DNA from 4 places in the Afipia sp. GAS231 genome. Region 4 is predicted to be linked to each of the others. Evidence: predicted binding sites of a transcription regulator. Region 4 holds the regulator's gene; each other region holds the start of a gene.

Region 1 (5,495 bases), 2.8 Mb from region 4:
GGCGATCGTCTCCAGTCAGATGGAAATTGCGTTCGCGATCTTTGTCATCGCCGGCGTCAGCGATGCCGTCGACGGCTTCCTCGCCAAGCGGTTCAACATGGCGAGCGAGCTCGGCGCCCTGCTCGATCCCCTGGCCGACAAGGCGCTCCTCGTATCGATCTTTGTCGCGCTCGGAATCTGGGGCGCGGTGCCGCGCTGGATCGTGATCCTGGTGGTGTCGCGCGACATCATGATCGTCACCGCCGTGATCGTGTCGTGGCTGTTCGACAAGCCGGTGCCGATGAAGCCCTCGATGGTGTCGAAGCTCAACACGGTGGCACAGGTAGCGTTCGCAGCATTGGTGCTGGCCTCGCTCGGCTTCAACTTCAAGCCGGCGCCGTACGACTGGATCCTGATGGGCTTCGTGACGGTCTTTACTTTGGTTTCGGTCTCGCTCTATCTCGTCGAGTGGGTACGGCACATGAGCACGATCGAAGCGAGATAGACGCGCTTTCTTAACGCGAACCAGTGCCCACTTCGTTCGAAAAACGCTATAGGTAGGCTTCCCGGAGACTTGCGTGGCAGTTCGCGTTCAACCCCGTCAGCTTGCTTTTGCTTTGCCGCATGCAGAGAGCCTGACCCGCGACAATTTTCTGGAAGGGCCGGCCAATGAGGCGGGCCTCGCGCTGATCGACAGCTGGCCGGACTGGCCGAACCGCGTCATGCTGCTGGTCGGACCTGAAGGTTCCGGCAAAAGCCATCTCGCCGCGATCTGGGCCGAAGAGGCCGGCGCACGCTCGACCTCGGCGCATGCGCTCAACGCCGCCGCTGTTCCCGGTGCGCTCGCCACCGGCGCGCTGGTGGTGGAAGATTTGCGGCCACAGGATTTCGACGAACGCGCGATGTTCCATCTGTTGAATCTCGCGCGCGAGGACGAGGTTTCGGTGCTGATCACCGCGCGCCTTCCGCCCATTGCGTTTGAGGTCGAACTGCGCGATCTCCGCTCCCGGCTGCGCGCGATTCCGATGGTGTCGCTGCTGCCGCCCGACGATCTCCTGTTTCGCGGCCTGATCGTCAAGTTCTGCGCCGACCGCCAGATGAGCATCGACGAGACCGTCGTGAGCTATCTGACCACGCGGCTGGAGCGGTCCTATGCCGCGGTCCGCCAGGCCATCGACCTCCTGGATACCGAAGCGCTGCGGCTGGGCCGGCCGGTAACCCGGGCGCTGGCTGCCGAATTATTGCGCAATGCCTGATCCGGCGGCGGCTACCGCCTTGACGGCGGAAGCTGGCGGAACATCAATGTCATTGAAACGTCATTCGCGTATCACATGGTTCGCGCTGACCCCGCGCTAAAGCCTTTTGCGCCCTCGGCTGAGATGGATCGAAGCTTCATGGAATCGGCACAAGTTATTGAAATAAAAGAAAAAGAGGCCAGCGCCGAGGCTCCTCCTGCGATCGCGACCAGCCCCGAGCGATTCATTAACCGCGAACTGTCCTGGCTGCATTTCAACCGCCGGGTGCTCGAGGAAGCCGTCAATCCAGGCCACCCCGTGCTGGAGCGGGTCCGGTTCCTGTCGATTTCCGCCAATAACCTTGATGAGTTCTTCATGGTTCGCGTCGCCGGCATCAAGGCGCAGGTCCGCGAAGGCATCGCCGAACGCAGCCCCGACGGGCTCACGCCGTCCGAACAGCTCGTCGCCATCAACAAGACCGTTTCCGAACTCGCCTCCGATCAGCAGGCGATCTGGAGCAACCTGCGCCCCACACTGTCCGAGCATGGCATCGTGCTCGTTGACGGCCACGACGTCACCAAGACGGAACGGAGCTGGATCGAGGATCACTTTCTCCGCAACATCTTCCCGCTGCTGACGCCGCTGGCGATCGATCCGGCGCACCCCTTCCCGTTCATCCCGAGCCTCGGCTTCACCATTGCGCTGCATCTGGCGCGGGTCTCTGACGGCAAGCCGATGAACGCGCTGATCCGCATGCCCGGCAAGATCGATCGCTTCATCCGCATGCCCGCGGGCAAGGACGGCGCGGTGCGGCTGATCACGCTGGAACAGGCTACCGGCCTGTTCATCGGCCGCCTGTTCCCCGGCTACACCGTCAAGGGCCAGGGCGCGTTCCGTGTCATCCGCGATTCCGAACTGGAAATCGAGGAAGAGGCCGAGGATCTGGTCCGCCTGTTCGAGACCGCGCTGAAGCGCCGCCGCCGCGGATCGGTGATCCGGCTCGAGATCGAGGCCAAGATGCCGGAAGAGCTGCGCGCCTTCGTGCAGCGCGCGCTGTCCACCGCCGACGACGAGATCTTCCTGGTCGACGGCGTGCTGGCGATGAACGAGCTGTCGCAATTGACCCGCATCGACCGCCCGGATCTCGAATTCGTGCCCTACGTGCCGCGCCACCCCGAACGCGTCCGCGATCATGGCGGCGACATCTTTGCAGCAATCCGGCAGAAGGACCTGATCGTCCATCACCCCTACGAATCCTTCGACGTCGTCGTCCAGTTCCTGCAGCAGGCCGCGCGCGACCCCGATGTCGTCGCCATCAAGCAGACGCTGTACCGCACGTCCAACAATTCGCCGATCGTGCGCGCGCTGGCGGAGGCCGCCGAGGCCGGCAAGTCGGTGACCGCGCTGATCGAGCTCAAGGCCCGCTTCGACGAGGAAGCCAATATCCGCTGGGCGCGCGACCTCGAACGCGCCGGCGTGCAGGTGGTGTACGGCTTCATCGAACTGAAGACCCACGCCAAGCTGTCGATGGTGGTGCGCCGCGAGGGCGGCAATCTCGCCACCTATGTCCACACCGGCACCGGCAACTATCACCCGGTGACGGCGCGCATCTATACCGATCTGTCCTACTTCACCTCAGACCCCACGATCGGCCGCGATGCGGCGCGGGTGTTCAACTACATCACCGGCTACGCCGAACCGAGCGACATCGAGAAGATGGCGGTGTCGCCGCTGACGCTGCGCAAGCGGATCATCGAGCACATCAAGGGCGAGACCAATCACGCCAAGCACGGCAAGCCCGCCGCGATCTGGATGAAGATGAACTCGCTGGTCGACCCCGATGTCATCGACGCGCTGTACGAGGCCTCGCAGGGTGGCGTGTCGATCGAACTGGTGGTGCGCGGCATCTGCTGCCTGCGGCCGGGCATTGCCGGACTGTCCGACAACATCCGGGTCAAATCGATCATCGGCCGCTTTCTCGAACACGGCCGAATCTACTGCTTTGGTATGGGTCAGGGCCTGCCGAGCACCAAAGCGGCTGTGTATATCTCGTCGGCCGACATGATGCCGCGCAACCTCGACCGCCGCGTCGAAATCCTCTGTCCGCTGCAAAATCCCACGGTGCATCAGCAGGTTCTCGAACAGATCATGGTCGCTAACCTGAAGGATACCGAGCAGAGCTGGCAATTGTTGCCCGATGGGTCTTCAACGCGTATGAAGGCCGCGAAAGGCGAAGAGCCGTTCAATCTGCACAATTACTTCATGACCAATCCGAGTCTGTCAGGCCGTGGAAAGTCTCTCAAGGAATCTTCGCCGCGCCGCCTCACCCGTCGGAACGAGCGTCAGCAATCGACATAACGGAGCGCGGCTGTGAAGCGGCCGCGCAAACGCACCTCCAGCGTCGCTGTCATCGACATCGGTTCGAACTCGGTTCGTCTCGTTGTCTATGAGCGGATGGCGCGCAGCCTTGTCACGATCTTCAACGAGAAGGCGCTGTGCGGGCTCGGCCGCGAGGTCCAGAGCACCGGCCTGCTGGCGGCAGACGCCGTCGCCAAGGCGCTGACGGCGCTGCGGCGATTTCGGGCGCTGTGCCGGATACAGCAGGTCGGCCGCGTCTACGCGATCGCCACCGCGGCTTGCCGCGACGCCGAGAACGGTGCCGACTTCATCGCCAAGGCCGAACGGATCTGCGGCGCGAAGATCGAGATTCTGTCCGGCCCGCGCGAAGCCAAGCTGTCCGCGCTCGGCGTCATCTCCGGCATTCACAATCCCGACGGCATCGTCGGCGACCTCGGCGGCGGCTCGCTGGAGCTGATCGACGTCCGCGGCAACCGCGTCCGCAGCGGCGTGACCTTGCCGCTCGGAAGCCTCGCGCTGCAGGATCTCGCCGACAAATCACTCAAGCGCGCCGAGCGCATCGTCAGGACTGAGCTCACCGACGTGGCGCAGCTCAAAGCCGGTCGCGGACGCACCTTCTATGCGGTCGGCGGCACCTGGCGCGCGCTGGCGCGTATCCACATCCTCCAGAGCGGCTATCCGCTGCGGGTGATGCACGGCTATTCGATTTCCGCAGCGGAAGCGCTGGATTTCGCGCGGCGCCTGCGCCGGCTCGCGGCGGCCAACATGCTGGCCAACATCGAAATCATCGCCGACGCCAGACGGCCGCTTTTGACCTATGCGGCGCTGGTGCTGGAATACATCATCCGCGTCGCCAAGCCGAAGACGATCGTGTTCTCGACCTTCGGCGTACGCGAGGGCCTGCTCTACGAGATGCTGCCGCAGCAGGAGCGCGACAAGGACGGATTCATCTGCGCCGCGCAGACCCTGAACGGATTGTTGTCGCGGTCCGCGCGCCATGCCGAGGAACTGGTCGGCTGGACCGACCGGCTGGTCCGGGTGGTGAAGCTGCGCGAGACCGAGGAAGACCGCCGGCTGCGCCATGCCGCCTGCTTGCTGTCGGATGTCGGCTGGCGGGTGCATCCCGACCACCGCGGCGAGGAAACGCTGAGCCTGATCACCAACGGCAATTTCGGCTCGATCAGCCACCAGGGCCGCGCCTTCGTCGCGCTATCGGTGTTCTATCGTTACGCCGGCCTGAGCGAGGAAAACGAGCCGCCGGCGCAGATCCGTGAACTGCTGCCGCCGGCGATGGTCGAACGCGCCCGGGTTCTCGGCGCCGCGTTCCGCGTCGCGCATCTGATCTCCGCCGCACGCACCGGCGTGCTGCCGGCGACGCATTTCCGCACCCGCGGCCGCAAGCTGATGCTGGTGTTCGAACACCGAATGGTCGATCTCGTCGCCGATCGCGTCGGCAGCCGCTTCAAGCAACTGGCGCGGCTGGTCGGGCGATCCGGATCGATCGTACGAAAGTAAGACTGAGCGAAGCACCATCGAAGTAGCGGCGCCTCAGACGCTGGGTCTGGCCAGTCCGCCTTCCAGTTCGGCCTTCGCGATATCAAAACCGCGCTGGCGACCCTCCGCAAAACTTTGGGCAACGGTTCGCGCAACGATCTCGGCATCGTCGGCCGAGAGTCCCTTGAGCGGTGCCAATGCGCATACGACCTTGCGTGCGCGCAAGAGGTCCATCTCTGTGACGAAGGGCGGTTTGAACGGCATTCGGCACCTCGGCCACCGCAGAAGGCGTCGATGCTAACATGGCCTGCAGCGCTCAGGTATGCGATCCAGTCGCCGAAGGCGGCATTTGGGCCGGGCTGATTGCATTGCTCGCTTGCACCTGCCGCCCTCGCATTGGACGGTATCTCAACCGGTTTGCGAATACGC
Region 2 (5,495 bases), 1.7 Mb from region 4:
GGGCACCGGGATGGCCTTGAAGATGGCCTTGAAAGCGTCAAGAAAAGCCTTCAAGTTGTGTGGGTTGGCACGGGCACTCACGGATGCGCCACCTGCCCTCATCAACCCTGACCTCGATACCGCAAGCCCGCTTCGGTTTAATCAGACCCGGATATGTCATTGACGATGGCCCAAGGAATGAAGCGCCTCGCGATGCCGATTGCGGCGTTGCTCGGCGTCGCCATGATCGGCCTGCTCGGGACGTCGTGGTTCCTGAACCGGGACGCGTTGCGCCAGGCGGTCGAGGCGCAGATCCGCGCCGTCACCGGGCTCGACCTCGTCGTCAACGGCGCGATCGACGTGTCGGTCTTTCCCGGCAGCTATGTTTCGTTCCACGACGTCGGGCTGAAGGGCGGCGGCACCACCGACCCGGCGCTGCGGGTCGACGTGCTGACCGCGAATTTGCGGCTGCTGCCGTTGTTGCTGCGGCGTTTCGAGATCGCCGACGTCATGATGTTGCGGCCGCTGATCCGCGTCGTCAGGGACGGCAACGGCGAAAGCAACTGGACCCCGTTTGTCGAGACCATTGCGCGCACCATGACGCCCGGCGCCGAGAACCAGGTGTCGTTCTCCGAGATCCGAATCCAGGACGGCATGCTCAACTACGAGGACGCCACCAACCACGTTTCCGAACAGCTCGGCGATATCGACCTGTCGCTGGCCTGGCCGTCGATCTCGCGCTCCTTTGCCGCGACCGGGCAATTCGACTGGCGCGGCGAGCGCGTCGACGGCTCGATCAGCGCCGCCGACTTCGTCGCGATGCTGTCGGGCGACCGCTCCGGCCTGAAGGCGCGGCTGGCCTCGGCGCCGCTGAAGCTTGCGTTCGACGGCATGGTGGCCAATCGCACCAGCTTGATGATGGAAGGCACCGTCACCATCGACAGCCTCTCCTTGCGCAATGCGCTGCGCTGGATGGGACAGTCGGTGCCCGGCGGCGGCGGGTTCGGCCGTTTTGCGCTGAAGGCCCGCGCCAATGTCGTCGGCGCCTCGGTCGCCCTCACCAATGTAAACGTCGAACTCGACGGCAACGTTGCCGAGGGCGTCATGACGGTCGCCAACAACGGGCGCCAGACGCTGCAGGCGACGCTGGCCGCCGGCGCGCTCGATTTCACGCCTTATATCTCCACCTTCCGCCTGCTTGCCAGCGGCGCCCGCGACTGGAATCGGCAACTGTTCGACCTCAACGCGCTGTCCTCGACCGACCTCGATATGCGGCTGTCGGCCGCCAAAGTGACGGTCGGGCCGACCAAGCTCGGCCGCACCGCGTTCGGCGCCAACCTGCGCGGCGGCGCGCTGGCGCTCTCGGTCGGCGAGGCGCAGGTCTATGGCGGCATCGCCAAGGGCTCGTTCGGCATCGCGCGCTCGGACGCGATCGCCGACGTCAAGGCCCAGTTCCAGTTCACCGACGTCGACCTGCAGGCCTGCGCCAGCGAACTGTTCGGCATCAACAAACTGTCCGGCCGCGGCAACCTCAATGTCTCGTTGGTGGCATCGGGCGCGAGCCCGTTCGGCCTCGCCTCCTCGATCGACGGCAGCGCGACGCTGACCGGCCATGACGGCGCCATCGCAGGCTTCAATGTCGAACAGCTGCTGAAACGCCTGGAACGCCGGCCGCTGTCCGGCGGCGGCAATTTCCGCTCGGGCTCGACGCCCTATGACAATCTCACCGTTTCGGTGAAGTTCAACGACGGTGTCGCCGTCGCCGAAGACATCCGCCTCGAAAGTGCGGCCACGCGCCTGACCCTGACCGGCACCGCCTCGGTGCCGACGCGCGAATACGACCTCAAGGGCGTTGCCAGCCTGACCTCGGCGCCAAATGGCCCGCCCGGCTTCGACCTGCCGTTCGTGGTGCAGGGCCCGTGGGACGATCCGCTGGTATTTCCCGATCCGGAAAGCCTGATCCGGCGCTCGCCGGGTGCGGCGCAGTTGCTCGACTCGATCAAGGACAGCAAGGCCCGCGACGCCGTGAAATCGGTGATCGAACGGTTTACCGGCGGTGGCGCAAGGCCGGCCGCGCCGGCTGCGGCACCGGCCGCTGCGGATAGCGGCAAGACCAACTGAGAGCAAAAGGTTTTCCCGCCAGAATGTCTGCCAGCGGGCCCCGTCACCCAATTGTCATGTAACGCAGCGACAGAGATGCACTGAAAAACATTTGGTGCATGCATGGACTACTTTCGACGCTTTACCTTCCTGTTCGCAATGCCGACGTTCGACGCCGACGATCTCGAAGGCGTCCGCCTCAATCAGATCGTCGATGAGATCGAGCGCTCCGGCTTCGAGGTCGTGAAGGCGCGCAAGCTCGAAGACGCCGAGATCGCGGTCCAGACCGACGCCGCCATCGGCTGCATGGTGGTCGATTGGGGCAAGAAAGGCCTGGAAGGCAAGACCGCGGCGCTGATCAACCTGATGCGCCGCCGCGGCCTCGACTTCCCGATCATCCTTCTGATCCGCCGCAAGCGGTTCGAGGACGTGCCGGTCGAGGTGCTCGACTTCATCGACGGCTATGTGTTCCTGTCCGAGGAAACCCCGCCCTTCATCGCCAAGAATCTCGTCAGCCGCCTGAAGCAGTATGCCGAGACGCTGAAGACGCCGTTCTTCGGGGCGCTGGTCGATTATGCCGAGGAAGGCAACCAGCTATGGACCTGTCCGGGCCACAATGGCGGCGTGTTCTACAGCCGCAGTCCGATCGGCCGGGTGTTCATGGAGCACCTCGGCGAGGCGGTGTTCCGCGACGACATCGACAACTCAGTGCTCGATCTCGGCGACCTCCTGACCCATGAAGGCCCGGCGCTACAGGCCCAGAAGGAAGCCGCGCAGATTTTTGGCGCGGAAAAAACCTATTTCGTGCTCAACGGCACCTCGACCTCCAACAAGGTCGCGCTGTCGGCGCTGGTGACCGATGGCGACCTCGTGCTGTTCGATCGCAACAACCACAAGGCCGCGCTGCACGGCGCGTTGATGATCAGCGGCGGCGTTCCGGTCTACGTTCCGACGGTGCGCAATCCCTGGGGCCTGATCGGCCCGATGAACTGGCAGGCGTTTGAGGAAGACGCCCTGCGCGAACGCATCCGCACCAACCCGCTCGTCACGGATCCCGAAGCGTGGCGCCGGCCGCGCCCGTTCCGGGTCGCCGTGGTCGAACAATGCACCTATGACGGCACCATCTACTCGGCCGAGATGATCATCAAGCGCATCGGCCATCTCTGCGATTACATCCTGTTCGACGAAGCCTGGGCCGGCTTCATGAAGTTCCATCCGCTCTATGCCGGCCGCTTTGCCATGGGGCTCGCCGAATTGGGGCCGGACTCGCCCGGCATCATCGCCACCCAGTCGACCCACAAGCAGCTGGCGAGCTTTTCGCAGGCGTCGCAGATCCACATGAAGGATCGCCATATCCGCGGCCAGAAGCGGCGGGTCGAGCATCGGCGCTTCAACGAGAGCTTCATGCAGCACGCCTCCACCTCGCCGTTCTATCCGCTGTTCGCCTCGCTCGACGTCGGCGCCCAGATGATGAAGGGACGTTCCGGCGAAGTGTTGTGGGACGACACCATCCGGCTCGGCATCGAACTGCGCAAGAAGATCCGGGCCGTCCGCCGCGAGTTCGAGGAAAAGGAGCCGCGGCCGGAGCGGCGCTGGTTTTTCGAGCCGTTCGTGCCCGAGCGCGTCGAGATTCCCGACGTCTCGCGCGAAGGCGCCGTGCACAACGTGCCGTGGGAGAGCGTCAGCACCGACCAGCTCGCCACCAATCCCTCCTATTGGCAGTTGGGGCCTGACGTCACCTGGCACGGCTTTCCCGGCATGACGGCCGGTTTCGTCATGACCGATCCGAACAAGCTGACCTTGCTGACGCCGGGCTTCGACCGCGCCACCGGCGGCTACGCCGAGCACGGCATCCCGGCCCCGGTCGTGGCGCAGTTCCTGCGCGAAAACCGTATCGTCCCGGAAAAGAACGACCTCAACTCGCTGCTGTTTTTGCTGACGCCCGGCGTCGAAGCCAGCAAGGCCGGCACGCTGATCAGCGGCCTCGTCGCCTTCAAGAAATTGCACGACGACAACGCCCTGCTCGAGGAAGCGATTCCCGAATTCGCGCGGCGCCGGCCGGCGCGCTATGCCGGGGTGCGGCTGCGCGACCTCTGCGCGGAGATGCATCGCTTCTTCCGACAGGCCGATGTCAGCGCCTTGCAGGCCAAACAATTCGCGTCCGAACATCTGCCGGAAATCGCGATCTCGCCCCACGCCGCGGCGCGCGCGCTGGTGCGCAACGATGTCGATTATCTCCCGATCGATGAGATCGCCGGCCGCATCGCCACCACGCCTTTCGTGGTCTATCCGCCCGGTATCGCCACCATCGTGCCCGGCGAGCGGCTCACCGAGCGGGCCCAGCCGATGATCGACTATCTCCGGATGTTCGAGACCTGCTTCAATCTGTTTCCCGGCTTCGACGTCGAGATCCAGGGCGTCTATCGCAAGGTGGATGCCAATGGCCGCATCCGGCTTTATACTTACGTGGTCAGCGAATAGGGCGTCTTCCCGCGAAGCATGCCCCCGGACTTGATCCGGGGGTGGACCCGGTTCGCGTCAAGAAAACGCGTCAAAATAAAGAGCGGAGCTCGCATGGAAGCGGAAGCCAGGTTGGCAAACGAGCCCGAACAGCCGATCCTGGTGCGGCCGTCGCGCGACACCGATGTCGAGGCCATGCTGGCGATCTACCGCCGCCATATCCGTGACGGCATCGAGGAAGGCGTCAGCGACGCCGAGACGCCGCAGCCCGACGACCTGCGCGACCGGCGCAAGAACCTGCGCAGCCGCCGCTTCCCCCATCTGGTGGCGACGCGCGGCGGCGAGGTGGTCGGTTACGCCTATGTGGTGCTGTTTCGCAAGCGACCGGCCTATCGCTACACGGTCAAGCACTCGATCTATGTTCATCACGCGCAGGTCGGTCAGGGCATCGGGCGCATCATGATGCAGGAACTGATCGACGTCTGCGCCGCGGCAGGTTTTCGGCAGATCATCGGCTATATCGATGCGGATAATACCGCCTCGCTCGGACTCCATGAGAAGTTCGGATTTTCCCGGGTGGGCTTGCTGCCCGGTGTCGCTTATCGGCACGGCCGCTGGGCCGACACCATCATGGTTCAGCGCTCGCTCGCGTCCGGCAGCACGACGGCACCTTGAATGGAAAAATCTCTGCAACCATCGCGGCGCGTTCCCGTCCACGCCCTTCATCTCGGCGACCGCATCAACACGTCGGGCTATGACGGCGAGATCCTCTCGGCCGTGCCGCTGGCGGTTCGAAGCGGGCAGAACGGCGTTGCGGTGCTGTTTCGTTACGGCGTCGCCGTCCTGATCGGTTTTACGGCGGAAGAAGAAGCCGCGTTTCTGCAGAAGATTTCGACCCGTATCGTCGGCCCGCTCAGCGTGGCCGAGGAAGAGAATGCATTCGTCGAGATCGCCGC
Region 3 (5,495 bases), 1.5 Mb from region 4:
TCGACGAAGCCGGTCGCCTGGACGTTGTCGGAGTGCGACATCACGAACTCGTCGTCTTGTGCGGGGGCGATTACTTCCTCACCGAGTTCGCGGGCACGCAAGGCGCGGTCTACCAGCGCCATTGACATGGTCTTGCGTTCGCTCTGCCCAAACGCAAGTCCGTAGCCGCGCGTGAAACACGGCGCTTCGGTGGCCGAACCCTTGAACTGGTTGACCATCTGGCATTCGGTCATCGCAATCGAGCCGAGTGGCACCGCGAAGCCTACGTCCTCGGCCATGAACTCGACCTCGACCTCGCCGAAACGAATTTCGCCCGCGAACGGATGGTTGCGGCCGTAGCCACGCTGCGTCGAATAGCCCAGCGCCAGCAGAAACCCCTCGTCGGCACGCGCGAGATTTTGCAGGCGCAGATCGCGGTCGGCCGGAAAATTCAGCGGCTCCCGCGTCAGGTCGCCGACGGGTTTGTCGGCGCCTGCCTCGGGCGATGTCTCGATCAGGCCGTCGCGGCCGAGAATGTCGGTCACGCGTGGTGTCGCCGCGGTCGATGCTTCGCCGGTGGCCGGTTCTTCCGGCGTAAATCCTTCGGCGAGTTGCGGATCCAGCAGGCGATGGGTGTAATCGAAGGTGGGGCCGAGAATTTGCCCGCCCGGGATGTCCTTGAAGGTCGAGGAAATCCGGCGACGCACTTGCATCGCGCCGGTATCGACCGGCTCGGTGGCGCCGAAGCGCGGCAGGGTGGCGCGGAAGGCACGCACCAGAAAGATCGCCTCGATCATGTCGCCGCGCGCCTGTTTCATGGCCAGCGCGGCCAGTTCGCGGTCGTACAGCGAGCCTTCGGTCATGACGCGATCGACACCGAGCGAAAGCTGCCCCGAGATCTGGTCCAATGACAGTTCGGGAACGTCGCGGTCGCCACGCCGCTCATGCGCCAGCAGGCGATGGGCGTTTTCGATGGCGCGCTCGCCGCCCTTGACGGCTACATACATCGTCAGTCTCCCTTCGCAACAAGCCGCGTCGTGCGCGGTATCGCGACAATGGCGTCGTCATGAACCAGCACGACGTCGATGCCGCGAGGAAACAGCGCGGAATTGACCGCGAGCCGTTCGAACAGGTCGTGCGGCTCGATCCCGGCTCGCAGGGTTGCGGTGCCGTCGATGCCGGGACCGCGCAATTCGAAAACAGTACCGTGCGCCAGGCTTTCGACCTGCAGAATCAGCGTCGTCGCGCGGTCCGGATATTCATTGCTGCCGAACGCGAAGCGATCGAGCGGCGGCAGGTTTGCGGGATCGCCGATCAGCGCGAAGCTCGCGATCGACGAATCCGCAATGACAGGCGCGCTGGTATGGAACTTGAGCCATTTGGAAACATCAGGAGTTTCCGACATCGCCGAATCCAGCCAAATCGGCGTGTCGTGGTCGAACAGGGTCAGCGCGATGGCCGCAGAGCCGCGCATCATCGCGTCTGGTGTACCGGCGGTAGCGGCGATACGCTGGACGCTGCCGGGGCGCGCCATCGCATCCATGACTGAGCGGAAGGTCGATTGCGCCGACAACACCTTGTCGGCAAATCCTGCGGGCAGTTCTGCAACCGTTGTCATGTCTCAGCCTTCCCCGCGCACCAGCGTGTAGAAATCGACCCGCGTCGCCGCGGCCTCGGCGGCCTTCTGGTTCCGCACTGCGATCATCGCCGCGCGCAGCGGCGCAATCACTTTGGTTTCCACGATTTCAGCGAATTCAGCCGACTGCACCATGGCATCGCACAGCGCGACCATCTGCGCCTTGTGCCGGTCGCGGCCGAGCGTGTAGCCGAAGCCGACTTCGCCGGTCGAAAGCCGCACCGCCGCGCGCGACACCGTGGCTTCGCCGAGGTTGAACGCCGCGCCGTCGCCGCCGACGCGGCCGCGCACCATCACGAGGCCGTTCTCGGGCTCGCGTAAATTCTCGTGCACCGGCGATGCGATGGCGCCGAGACGATCCAGGATCTCGGCCGCGTCAATGTGCGCCAGCACCGCCATGGCGGCCTTGCGGCGCGCCTGCCCTGCGCTTTCGTGCTTCTGATTTTCGTCGCTTGCCATCATGTCGGCCTTGCCGGACTTAAGTTGTCTATGATACTAGACAACTCGATAATGGAATGCCATGACTGTTTCGTGACGACAAGGTAATTTTTTCCCGATGGAACACTTCGCGCCACTGACCGCAACATGAGCATGCAGGACACGGCTTCGGGCGTGGCGCTGTGGCGGCAAGTTGCCGACGGCATCGAGCGCGGCATCGCCGACGGCCGCTTTGCCGCCGGCGAAAAGCTGCCGGGCGAGATGGAGATCGCCGAAACCTACCGGGTCAACCGCCACACCGTGCGCCGCGCGCTGGCAACGCTGGCGGAACGCGGGCTGGTGCGGGCCGAACGTGGCAGCGGCACTTATGTCGAGGTCCGACGCCTCGCTTATCCGCTGCGCTCACGGACGCGGTTCTCCGAGATCGTCGGCGCCGGCGGCCAGGAGCCGCGCGGCCAGTTGATCGACGCCTCCGACGACGTCGCGACGCGGGAACTCGCGCGGGAACTGGGTTTGAAGACCGGCGCACCGCTGATCCGGATCGAATCGATCAGGTCCGCCGACCGCACGCCGATCTGCGTCAGCACCACCTGGCTTTCCGCCGAACGTTTCCCCGACGCCGGAAAAGTCTTCGCCAACCTGCGCTCGATGACCAAGCTGCTGGCGCATTACGGCGTTCGCGACTACCGGCGGTCGTCGACCAGGATCACCGCCGGGATCGTCGAGGCCACCGATGCCGCACGATTGGACCTCACGCTCGGACGCCCGATCCTCGTGGTCGACAGCACCGACGTCGACACCGAAGGAAGGCCGCTGGTGACAAAGCGCTCGCGCTTCGCCGCCGAGCGTGTCGAGTTTTTGGTGGAGAATAGTTGAGGGCTACGTCACCGCGCGCTGGCCGATGATGGCGAAGCGCAATTTGGTGGAAATCCAGTCGATTGCGGCGACCGCGACCAGGATCATCAGGATCAGGAACGAGACCTTCTGCCATTCCAGCACGCGGATCTGCTCGGCGAGCTGCAGGCCGATGCCGCCGGCGCCGACGATGCCGATGATGGTGGCCGAGCGGGTGTTCGATTCGATGAAATACAGCACCTGCCCCGCGATCACGGGCAGCACCTGCGGCATCAGGCCGAAGCGTATCTCGTGCAGCGCGTTGCCGCCGGAGGCCCGGATGCCCTCGACCTGCTTCTTGTCGGCGGCCTCGATGGCTTCGGAAAACAATTTGCCGAACGCGCCGAAATCCGACACCGCGATTGCCAGCACGCCGGCGAACGGGCCGAGGCCGACGACATTGATCCAGACCAGCGCCCAGATCAGCGTGTCGACGCCGCGGATCGAGTCCAGAAAACGCCGCACCGGAAAGCGGATGAAATTGGAGGGAACGATGTTGCGCGCCGCCAGCAGGCTGACCGGTAATGCCATGATGGCGGCGAGCGTGGTCCCGAGCAGCGCAATCGAGAGGGTTTCGCCCAGCGCAGAAAGATAGAGCGGCAGCGACGATCCGGGATCGGGCGGGATCATCATCAGCGTGATCCAGCCGAGCTGGTGTAGCCCGTTGAACAGTTTCGTCGGCGAAAACTCCAGATCGACCAGCCCGAAGACGAAGATGGCGAAAGCGCCAGCGATCATCGCCGGCATCGCCAGCCGGGCAGAAGCCGGTCGATCGAAAACATCAGGGTATTTCGCCCGCAACCGTTGGCGGTCCGGCTTCGGCAACTGGCTCATGACCGGGCATCCTTGCCGAACAGCCGGCCGCGCAGCCAGCCGGTGCCGATGTCGATGATGAAGACGGTCGCGATGATGGTCACGAGGATCGCGCTGACATCGGAGTAATAGAATTTTCGGATCGCGACCACGAGCTCCTGGCCGATGCCGCCGGCGCCGACGAAGCCCATCACCGATGCCTCGCGGACGTTGATCTCGAAGCGCAGCAACGCATAGCTGGCATAGCCCGCCGACACCTGCGGCAACACGGCAAAGCGCATGCAGGACAGCCAGCTCGCGCCGGTCGAGCGCACGCCTTCGACCGGTTTCATGTCGGCGTTTTCAACGATCTCCGAGAACAGCTTTCCAAGCGCCCCTGTGGAGTGGATCGCAATCGCCAGCACGCCCGCCATCGGGCCGAGGCCGAAGGCGATGACAAAGATCAGCGCGAATACGATGCCGGGAACGGTGCGGGCGAATTCCAAGAGACGCCGCACCGTGAAGCGCAGCCACGGCCCCGGCGAGGTGTTTTGCGCAGCGAAGAAGTTCAGCGCGAACGCCAGCACCGCACCCATCAGGGTGCCGACATAGCTGATCAGGATGGTTTCGCCGAGCAGCCGGAGCCATTTGTGCCAGCCCCAGAACCATTCCGCCGGGTTAGTCCAGACCCTGGTGCCGTCTTCCAGCGTGAAGATCCGGTCGAAATAGCTGAGGAAGTTTCCGAAGAACTTGAAGAACGTGCGCAGGTTTACTTCAGCGCCGACGGCCGCGACGACCAGCGCGGCAAAGAAGACCGCTGCCGCCACCGTCAACCGAAGCCGCTTGCGGGCGACGGCCTTGCGATAGGCCTCGCTCAAGGCAGCCAGTTGCGGCGCTGGAAGGATGGATACGGCGGTCGCCATCGAGGCTCGCTACTCCGGTTGGAAATCAGGACGGAAAAAGGCCGGGTCGCTGCGACCCGGCCTGTACACGCTCCGCCGAACGATCAGGACGCCTTCTTGCGAAGATTGTCCACGAACTTGATCAACTCGATGGTCTTGTCGTAGTCGGCGTTCGTGATCGGCTGCCAGGGCAGGTTCTTGCCGTCTGACAGCTTCTTGAAGCCTTCGCTGTCCTTTTCTGCCATCTCGAGGAACGCCTTCTTGATCGCGGCCTTCATGTCGTCGGGCAGGTCGCTGAGATAGGCATAGGGCGAGTTGATGATGAGGTCGGACTTCACGATGATGCGGAAGTCTTCCTTCTTCAACGACGTTCCGTCGCTCGACTTGACCATGTTCTTGTTGAGCATGCGGGTCAGGTTCGAATCGTTGTCAGCGTTCCACCAGTTGGCGGCGACGTCGACGGTGCCCTGCGCCAGCGCCAGCACCGCATTCTCGTGGCTACCCGTGAAGATAACCTTGGAGAAGAACGCATCCGGGTCGATGCCGACCTGGTTCAGCTTGAAGCGCGGCATGTTGTTGCCGGAGGTCGAGTTCGGGTCGACCAGCCCGAGATTCTTGCCCTTCAAATCTTCGATCTTCTGGTATGGGCTGTTGGCGCGCACGTAGAACACCGAATAGTAGCCCTTGGAGCCGTCGGCATTGACGTCGATCACGAACGCGTCGGTCTTGACACCGGTCACGCGCGCCCGGGCGAAGGAAGCCGGGCCGTAATAGCCGATATGGATGTTGCCGGCTCGCTGGCCTTCGATAACAGCGGCATAGTCGTTGGCGACGCGCAGATTGACCTTGATGCC
Region 4 (5,495 bases):
TGTGACGGGTGGGGGGCTGCTTCAACAAAGGGATTCTTCGCGCACTGCCGTGCGCTACCCCCACCCGGCGCTTCGCGCCACCCTCCCCACAAGGGGGAGGGATAAAGAGGCAACCCTAAGCCACTGTCCCAAAGCACCAGGCCAGAATGCCCTTTTGCGCGTGCAGGCGATTTTCGGCTTCGTCGAACACCACCGATTGCGGGCCGTCGATCACCTCGTCGGTGACTTCCTCGCCGCGATGGGCCGGCAGGCAGTGCATGAAGATCGCGTCCTTGCTGGCCAGCGACATCAGCTTGGCATTGACCTGATAGGGCTTCAGCACGTTGTGGCGATGTTCGCCTTCCTTGTCGCCCATCGAGACCCAGGTGTCGGTGACGACGCAATCGGCGCCGCGCACGGCTTCCTCCGGATCGGCGCCGAGCACGATCGGGGCTTGCGTTGCCTTGATCCAGTCCTTCATCGCCTTGTTCGGCGCGAACTGCGGCGGGGTCGCGACATTGAGCTTGAACTTGAAGCGCTCGGCCGCATGCGCCCACGAGGCCAGCACGTTGTTGTCGTCGCCGGTCCAGGCCACGGTGCGGCCCTCGATCGGCCCGCGATGCTCCTCGAAGGTCATCAGGTCGGCCATCACCTGGCAGGGATGCGAGCGCCGTGTCAGCCCGTTGATGACGGGCACGGTGGCGTGCGCGGCCAGTTCCAGCAGCGCCTCGTGGTTGAGGATGCGGATCATGATGGCGTCGACATAGCGCGACAGCACGCGCGCGGTATCGGCGATGGTCTCGCCGCGGCCGAGTTGCATCTCCGCGCCGGTCAGCATGATGGACTCGCCGCCGAGCTGGCGCATGCCGACGTCGAACGAGACGCGGGTGCGGGTCGACGGCCGTTCGAAGATCATCGCCAGCGTCTTGCCTTCGAGCGGCTTCTGGTTCTTTTCATGCGCCTTCAGCTTCGCCTTCATGGCGGCGCTGGCGTCGAGCATGTTGCGCAGCTCGGCCAGCGGCAGTTCCGAGATGTCGAGGAAGTGACGGACGGGCTTGCTCATCACCCCGCCGCCTTCTTTAACGTTGCGCCCGACAGCGCGACACAGGCGCGTTCGAGCATCTGCACGGATTGCTCGATCTCGGATTCATTCACGATCAACGGCGCGAGGAAGCGCACCACATTGTCGCCGGCGCCCACCGTGAGCAGCTTCTGATCGCGCAGCGCATTGACGAGATCGCCCGAGGGCACCACGGCCTTGACGCCGACCAGAAGCCCCTCGCCGCGCACTTCCGCCAGCACGTTCGGATAGCGATCGACCACCGAGGCCAGCTTCTGCTTCAACAGCAGCGACATCTTCTGCACATGATCGAAGAAGCCGGGCTTCAGCATCACGTCGAGCACGGCATTCGCCGCCGCGATCGCCAGCGGATTGCCGCCGAAGGTCGAGCCATGCGAGCCCGGCGTCATGCCGGAGGCGGCTTCCGCGGTGGCGAGACAGGCGCCGATCGGGAAACCGCCGCCGAGCGCTTTCGCCAGCGACATCACGTCGGGGGTGACGCCGAGGCGCTTGTAGGCGAAGAGATCGCCGGTGCGGCCCATGCCGGTCTGCACCTCGTCGAACGCCAGCAGCAGGCCGTGCTTGTCGCACAATTCGCGCAACGCCTTGAAGAACGCGTTCGGCGCCGAGCGGACGCCGCCCTCGCCCTGCACCGGCTCGATCAGGATGCCGGCGGTGTGCGGGCCGATCGCCTTCTTCACCGCTTCGAGATCGCCATGCGGCACCTGGTCGAAGCCGTCCATCGGCGGACCGAAACCTTCGAGATATTTGGCCGAGCCGGTCGCGGCCAGGGTCGCCAGCGTGCGGCCGTGGAACGCGCCTTCGAAGGTGATGATGCGATAGCGCTCGGGATGACCCTTGGCGGCGTGATACTTGCGCGTCACCTTGATCACGCATTCCAGCGCCTCGGCGCCGGAATTGCAGAAGAACACGAAGTCGGCAAAGCTCTGCTCGCACAGCCGCGCGGCGAGCTTGTCGCCGTCGGGCGACTTGAACAGGTTCGACATGTGCCACAGCTTGGTGGCCTGCTCCTGCAGCGCAGAGACCAGATGCGGATGGCAATGGCCGAGCGCATTGACCGCGACGCCTGAGGTGAAATCGAGATAGCGATCGCCGTTGGTGGCGACCAGCCACGCGCCCTCGCCGCGATCGAAGCCGAGATCGACCCTGGCGAAAACGGGGAGCAGATGCGACGCGGCGCTGTTGGTCATGGCGATCACTGAAGGGTTGAGACCGGCCGCAGAGAACACCCGTATTGGTGCACTCACGGCTGTGGTCAGTCATCCGAAAACAAAACGTGCCGCCTTTTGAGGCGGCACGTGAGAGGCATTCTATGCTGGCGGCCAAGGCTGTCAACATGCCGTAGGGCCTGCTTGCAGGCCCGTTAATCTTCTTGTTTGAGCATGATCTTTTCGGAAAACCGGTGTCCATTTTTCCGGATCATGCTCCAGCCGCTCTCGTGCACTGCAAGAAAAGGCAATCCGTACATTTCCGGTGTGGTGGAAAACTCACATTGCAATGCCTAGATGTCGGAACATGTGGACGCGCTGCCCCGGACTCTTGCGCCAGAGTCACGCCATATTGTAGCGTCTGGGCTGTCGGGTACGACATCTCGTGCGGCAGTTCTGATCTCAAGAGTCTATTTGTACGGCGTTCACGTTCGGGCACGGCTTTCGCGCCCGGCGAGGGCTAAGGGATTCTGACCGCAGGGATATTTGAGATTTGGCATCGCCAGCGCTGCCCCCGATAGGCCAGCGCGAAGCGAAGGGAAGAATGCGATGACGGTATTGACATGGTCCGACGATCGCGTCGAGCAGCTTAAGAAGCTCTGGGAAGGCGGCCTGTCCGCCAGCCAGATCGCCGCGGAACTCGGGAATGTGACGCGCAACGCGGTGATCGGCAAAGTGCACCGGCTCGGCCTGTCCGGCCGCGCCAAGAGCCCCTCTTCGGCAGCACCGCGCCAGCGCAAGGCCCGCCCCGCCCAGCACATGATGCGGGTGGCGCGTCCGGTGTCGCGCGGCAACACCGCGCTTGCGCATGCGTTCGAAGTCGAGATGGAGCCGGATCCGATCGCCTTCGACAATGTCGTGCCGATGAGCCAGCGGCTGACGCTCCTGGAATTGAACGAGGCGACCTGCCACTGGCCGGTCGGAGATCCCTCGACCGCGGACTTCTTCTTCTGCGGCGGCAAGGCGCTCGCCGGCCTGCCCTACTGCGCGCACCACTCGCGCGTCGCCTACCAGCCGGCCTCCGATCGCCGTCGCCCGGCGCCGAAGCCGACAAGGTAATTCTCCGTCATTGCGAGCGGAGCGAAGCAATCCAGACTTGCTTCGCTGACGGATGGATTGCTTCGTCGCTACGCTCCTCGCAATGACGAAGCTTCGTCGTCCCGGCCTAGTGCGCAATTGCGCACGGGGGCCGGGACCCATAACCGCCGATGGATCGCGGTTATGCCGAGCTGGAGCTTCAGCTCTTTTCTAACAATTACATTTTGTGGTTATGGGTCCCGGCTCAAGGCCGGGACGACGGCGGAGTTTGTTGCTCCGCCTGCCCCTACAAGAGCCCTACGGCTCCGCCTTCGCGAAGCGATCATCCAGCGCGTAGCCGGCGCCGCGCACGGTGCGGATCGGGTCCTGCTCGCGGCCGGGGTTGAGCAGCTTGCGCAGGCGGCCGATGTGAACGTCGACGGTGCGCTCGTCGATATAGATGTCGCGGCCCCAGACGCTGTCCAGCAACTGCTCGCGCGAGAACACGCGGCCAGGATGCTCGAGGAAGAACTCGAGCAGGCGATACTCGGTCGGGCCGAGATCGATCTGGCGGCCGGAGCGGGCGACGCGGCGTTTCTCGCGGTCGAGCTCGATATCGCCGTAGGTCAGCACGGTGGCGAGCCGCTCGGGGCTGGCGCGCCGCAACAGGCCTTTTACCCGCGCCAGCAATTCCGGCACCGAGAACGGCTTGACGATGTAGTCGTCGGCGCCGGTGGCCAGGCCCCGGACGCGCTCGCTTTCCTCGCCGCGCGCGGTCAGCATGATGATCGGCAGTTGCTTGGTCTCCGGCCGCGCCCGCAGGCGCCGGCACAGTTCGATGCCGGACAGGCCCGGCAGCATCCAGTCGAGCACGATCAGGTCGGGCACCCGCTCCTTCAGCCGCGTATCGGCATCATCGCCGCGGCCGACGGTCTCGACTTCGTAGCCTTCGGCATCAAGGTTGTAGCGCAGCAGCGTGGTCAGCGCTTCCTCGTCTTCAACCACCAGAATGCGTGCGTTCATCGATTTGGCTTCCCTATCGTTCTGACGCGTCAGTTACCGGGTACTGTCGTGGCGAACGTCGTCATGTCGCCCTTCGGGCGCTTGTCGAGAATCTGCTGACCCTCGATCATGTAGAACACGGTTTCGGCAATGTTAGTGGCGTGGTCGCCGATCCGCTCGATATTCTTGGCGCAGAACATCAAATGAATGCAGAACGAGATGTTGCGCGGATCTTCCATCATGTAGGTCAGGAGTTCGCGGAACAGCGAGGTGCAGATGGCGTCGACTTCCTCGTCGCCCTTCCACACCGCCATCGCCGCCGGCAGGTCGTGCGCGGCATAGGCGTCCAGCACCGACTTGACCTGCGACTGCACCAGATCGGTCATGTGCTCGAGGCCGCGGATCAGCTTCAAGGGCTGGAAATCGTTCTCCAGCGCCGCGACCCGCTTGCCCATGTTCTTGGCGAGGTCGCCGATCCGCTCCAGATCGGTGGCGACGCGCATCGCGCCGACGATCTCGCGCAAGTCGATCGCCATCGGCTGGCGCCGCGCGATGGTCAGCACCGCGCGTTCCTCGATGATGTGCTGCAGGCGGTCGATCTCGAGGTCGGAGGTGACGACGCGGTTGCCCAGCGCGATGTCGCGGCGGACCAGCGCATCGACGGATTCGGTGATCATGCGTTCGGCAAGGCCGCCCATCTCGGCAACGAGACGGGTGAGTTCCTGCAGATCGCCGTCAAACGCCTTGGCGGTATGTTCAGAAGCCATTTGATCTCTCCTCAATCATGATCCGATCGGATCGGAGCATGATTTGAATTTCCCTTTTGAGCACGATCTCTTCGGAAAACCGGGTCCCACTTTTCCGGATCATGCTCAGCCGAACCGGCCGGTGATGTAGTCCTGGGTTCGTCGATCGCTCGGCGAGGTGAAAATCCTGTTGGTGTCGTCGAATTCGATCAGTTCCCCGAGATACATGAAGGCGGTCTTGTCGGAGACGCGCGCTGCCTGCTGCATATTATGGGTAACGATGGCGATGGTGTAGTCCTCCGCCAGTTCCTGGATCAGTTCCTCGACCTTGGCGGTCGAGATCGGATCGAGCGCCGAGCAGGGTTCGTCGAACAGGATCACTTCGGGCCGCACCGCGACCGTGCGGGCGATGCAGAGCCGCTGCTGCTGGCCGCCGGACAGGCTGAGGCCGGATGCGTTGAG

The links. The regulator PhoB, encoded in region 4, activates phosphate uptake and scavenging genes when phosphate is short. The targets are predictions, from matches to a motif close to TGTCATNNANCTGTCAT.
Region 1: a site for PhoB is predicted at 1,283-1,299, ahead of BLS26_RS33390 (RNA degradosome polyphosphate kinase). Genes of this name have one in related genera too.
Region 2: a site for PhoB is predicted at 2,142-2,158, ahead of BLS26_RS12330 (Orn/Lys/Arg decarboxylase N-terminal domain-containing protein). Genes of this name have one in related genera too.
Region 3: a site for PhoB is predicted at 2,136-2,152, ahead of phnF (phosphonate metabolism transcriptional regulator PhnF). Genes of this name have one in related genera too.

The regions. Positions count from the first base shown of each region.
Region 1 covers NZ_LT629703.1:7,119,123-7,124,617, reverse strand. Annotated here, with positions in the region: gene BLS26_RS33400 (CDP-alcohol phosphatidyltransferase family protein) at 1-484, shown strand, start outside; gene BLS26_RS33395 (chromosomal replication initiator DnaA) at 558-1,235, shown strand; gene BLS26_RS33390 (RNA degradosome polyphosphate kinase) at 1,374-3,572, shown strand; gene ppx (exopolyphosphatase) at 3,585-5,087, shown strand; gene BLS26_RS33380 (hypothetical protein) at 5,121-5,330, opposite strand; gene BLS26_RS33375 (DSD1 family PLP-dependent enzyme) at 5,475-5,495, opposite strand, start outside.
Region 2 covers NZ_LT629703.1:2,592,106-2,597,600, forward strand. Annotated here, with positions in the region: gene BLS26_RS12325 (AsmA family protein) at 166-2,100, shown strand; gene BLS26_RS12330 (Orn/Lys/Arg decarboxylase N-terminal domain-containing protein) at 2,203-4,560, shown strand; gene BLS26_RS12335 (GNAT family N-acetyltransferase) at 4,654-5,214, shown strand; gene BLS26_RS12340 (RMD1 family protein) at 5,215-5,495, shown strand, end outside.
Region 3 covers NZ_LT629703.1:5,737,229-5,742,723, reverse strand. Annotated here, with positions in the region: gene BLS26_RS27245 (carbon-phosphorus lyase complex subunit PhnI) at 1-986, opposite strand, end outside; gene phnH (phosphonate C-P lyase system protein PhnH) at 989-1,597, opposite strand; gene phnG (phosphonate C-P lyase system protein PhnG) at 1,601-2,077, opposite strand; gene phnF (phosphonate metabolism transcriptional regulator PhnF) at 2,201-2,929, shown strand; gene phnE (phosphonate ABC transporter, permease protein PhnE) at 2,933-3,781, opposite strand; gene phnE (phosphonate ABC transporter, permease protein PhnE) at 3,778-4,662, opposite strand; gene phnD (phosphonate ABC transporter substrate-binding protein) at 4,746-5,495, opposite strand, start outside.
Region 4 covers NZ_LT629703.1:4,284,475-4,289,969, reverse strand. Annotated here, with positions in the region: gene argF (ornithine carbamoyltransferase) at 116-1,042, opposite strand; gene BLS26_RS20135 (aspartate aminotransferase family protein) at 1,042-2,250, opposite strand; gene BLS26_RS20130 (GcrA family cell cycle regulator) at 2,818-3,327, shown strand; gene phoB (phosphate regulon transcriptional regulator PhoB) at 3,604-4,308, opposite strand; gene phoU (phosphate signaling complex protein PhoU) at 4,338-5,054, opposite strand; gene pstB (phosphate ABC transporter ATP-binding protein PstB) at 5,160-5,495, opposite strand, start outside.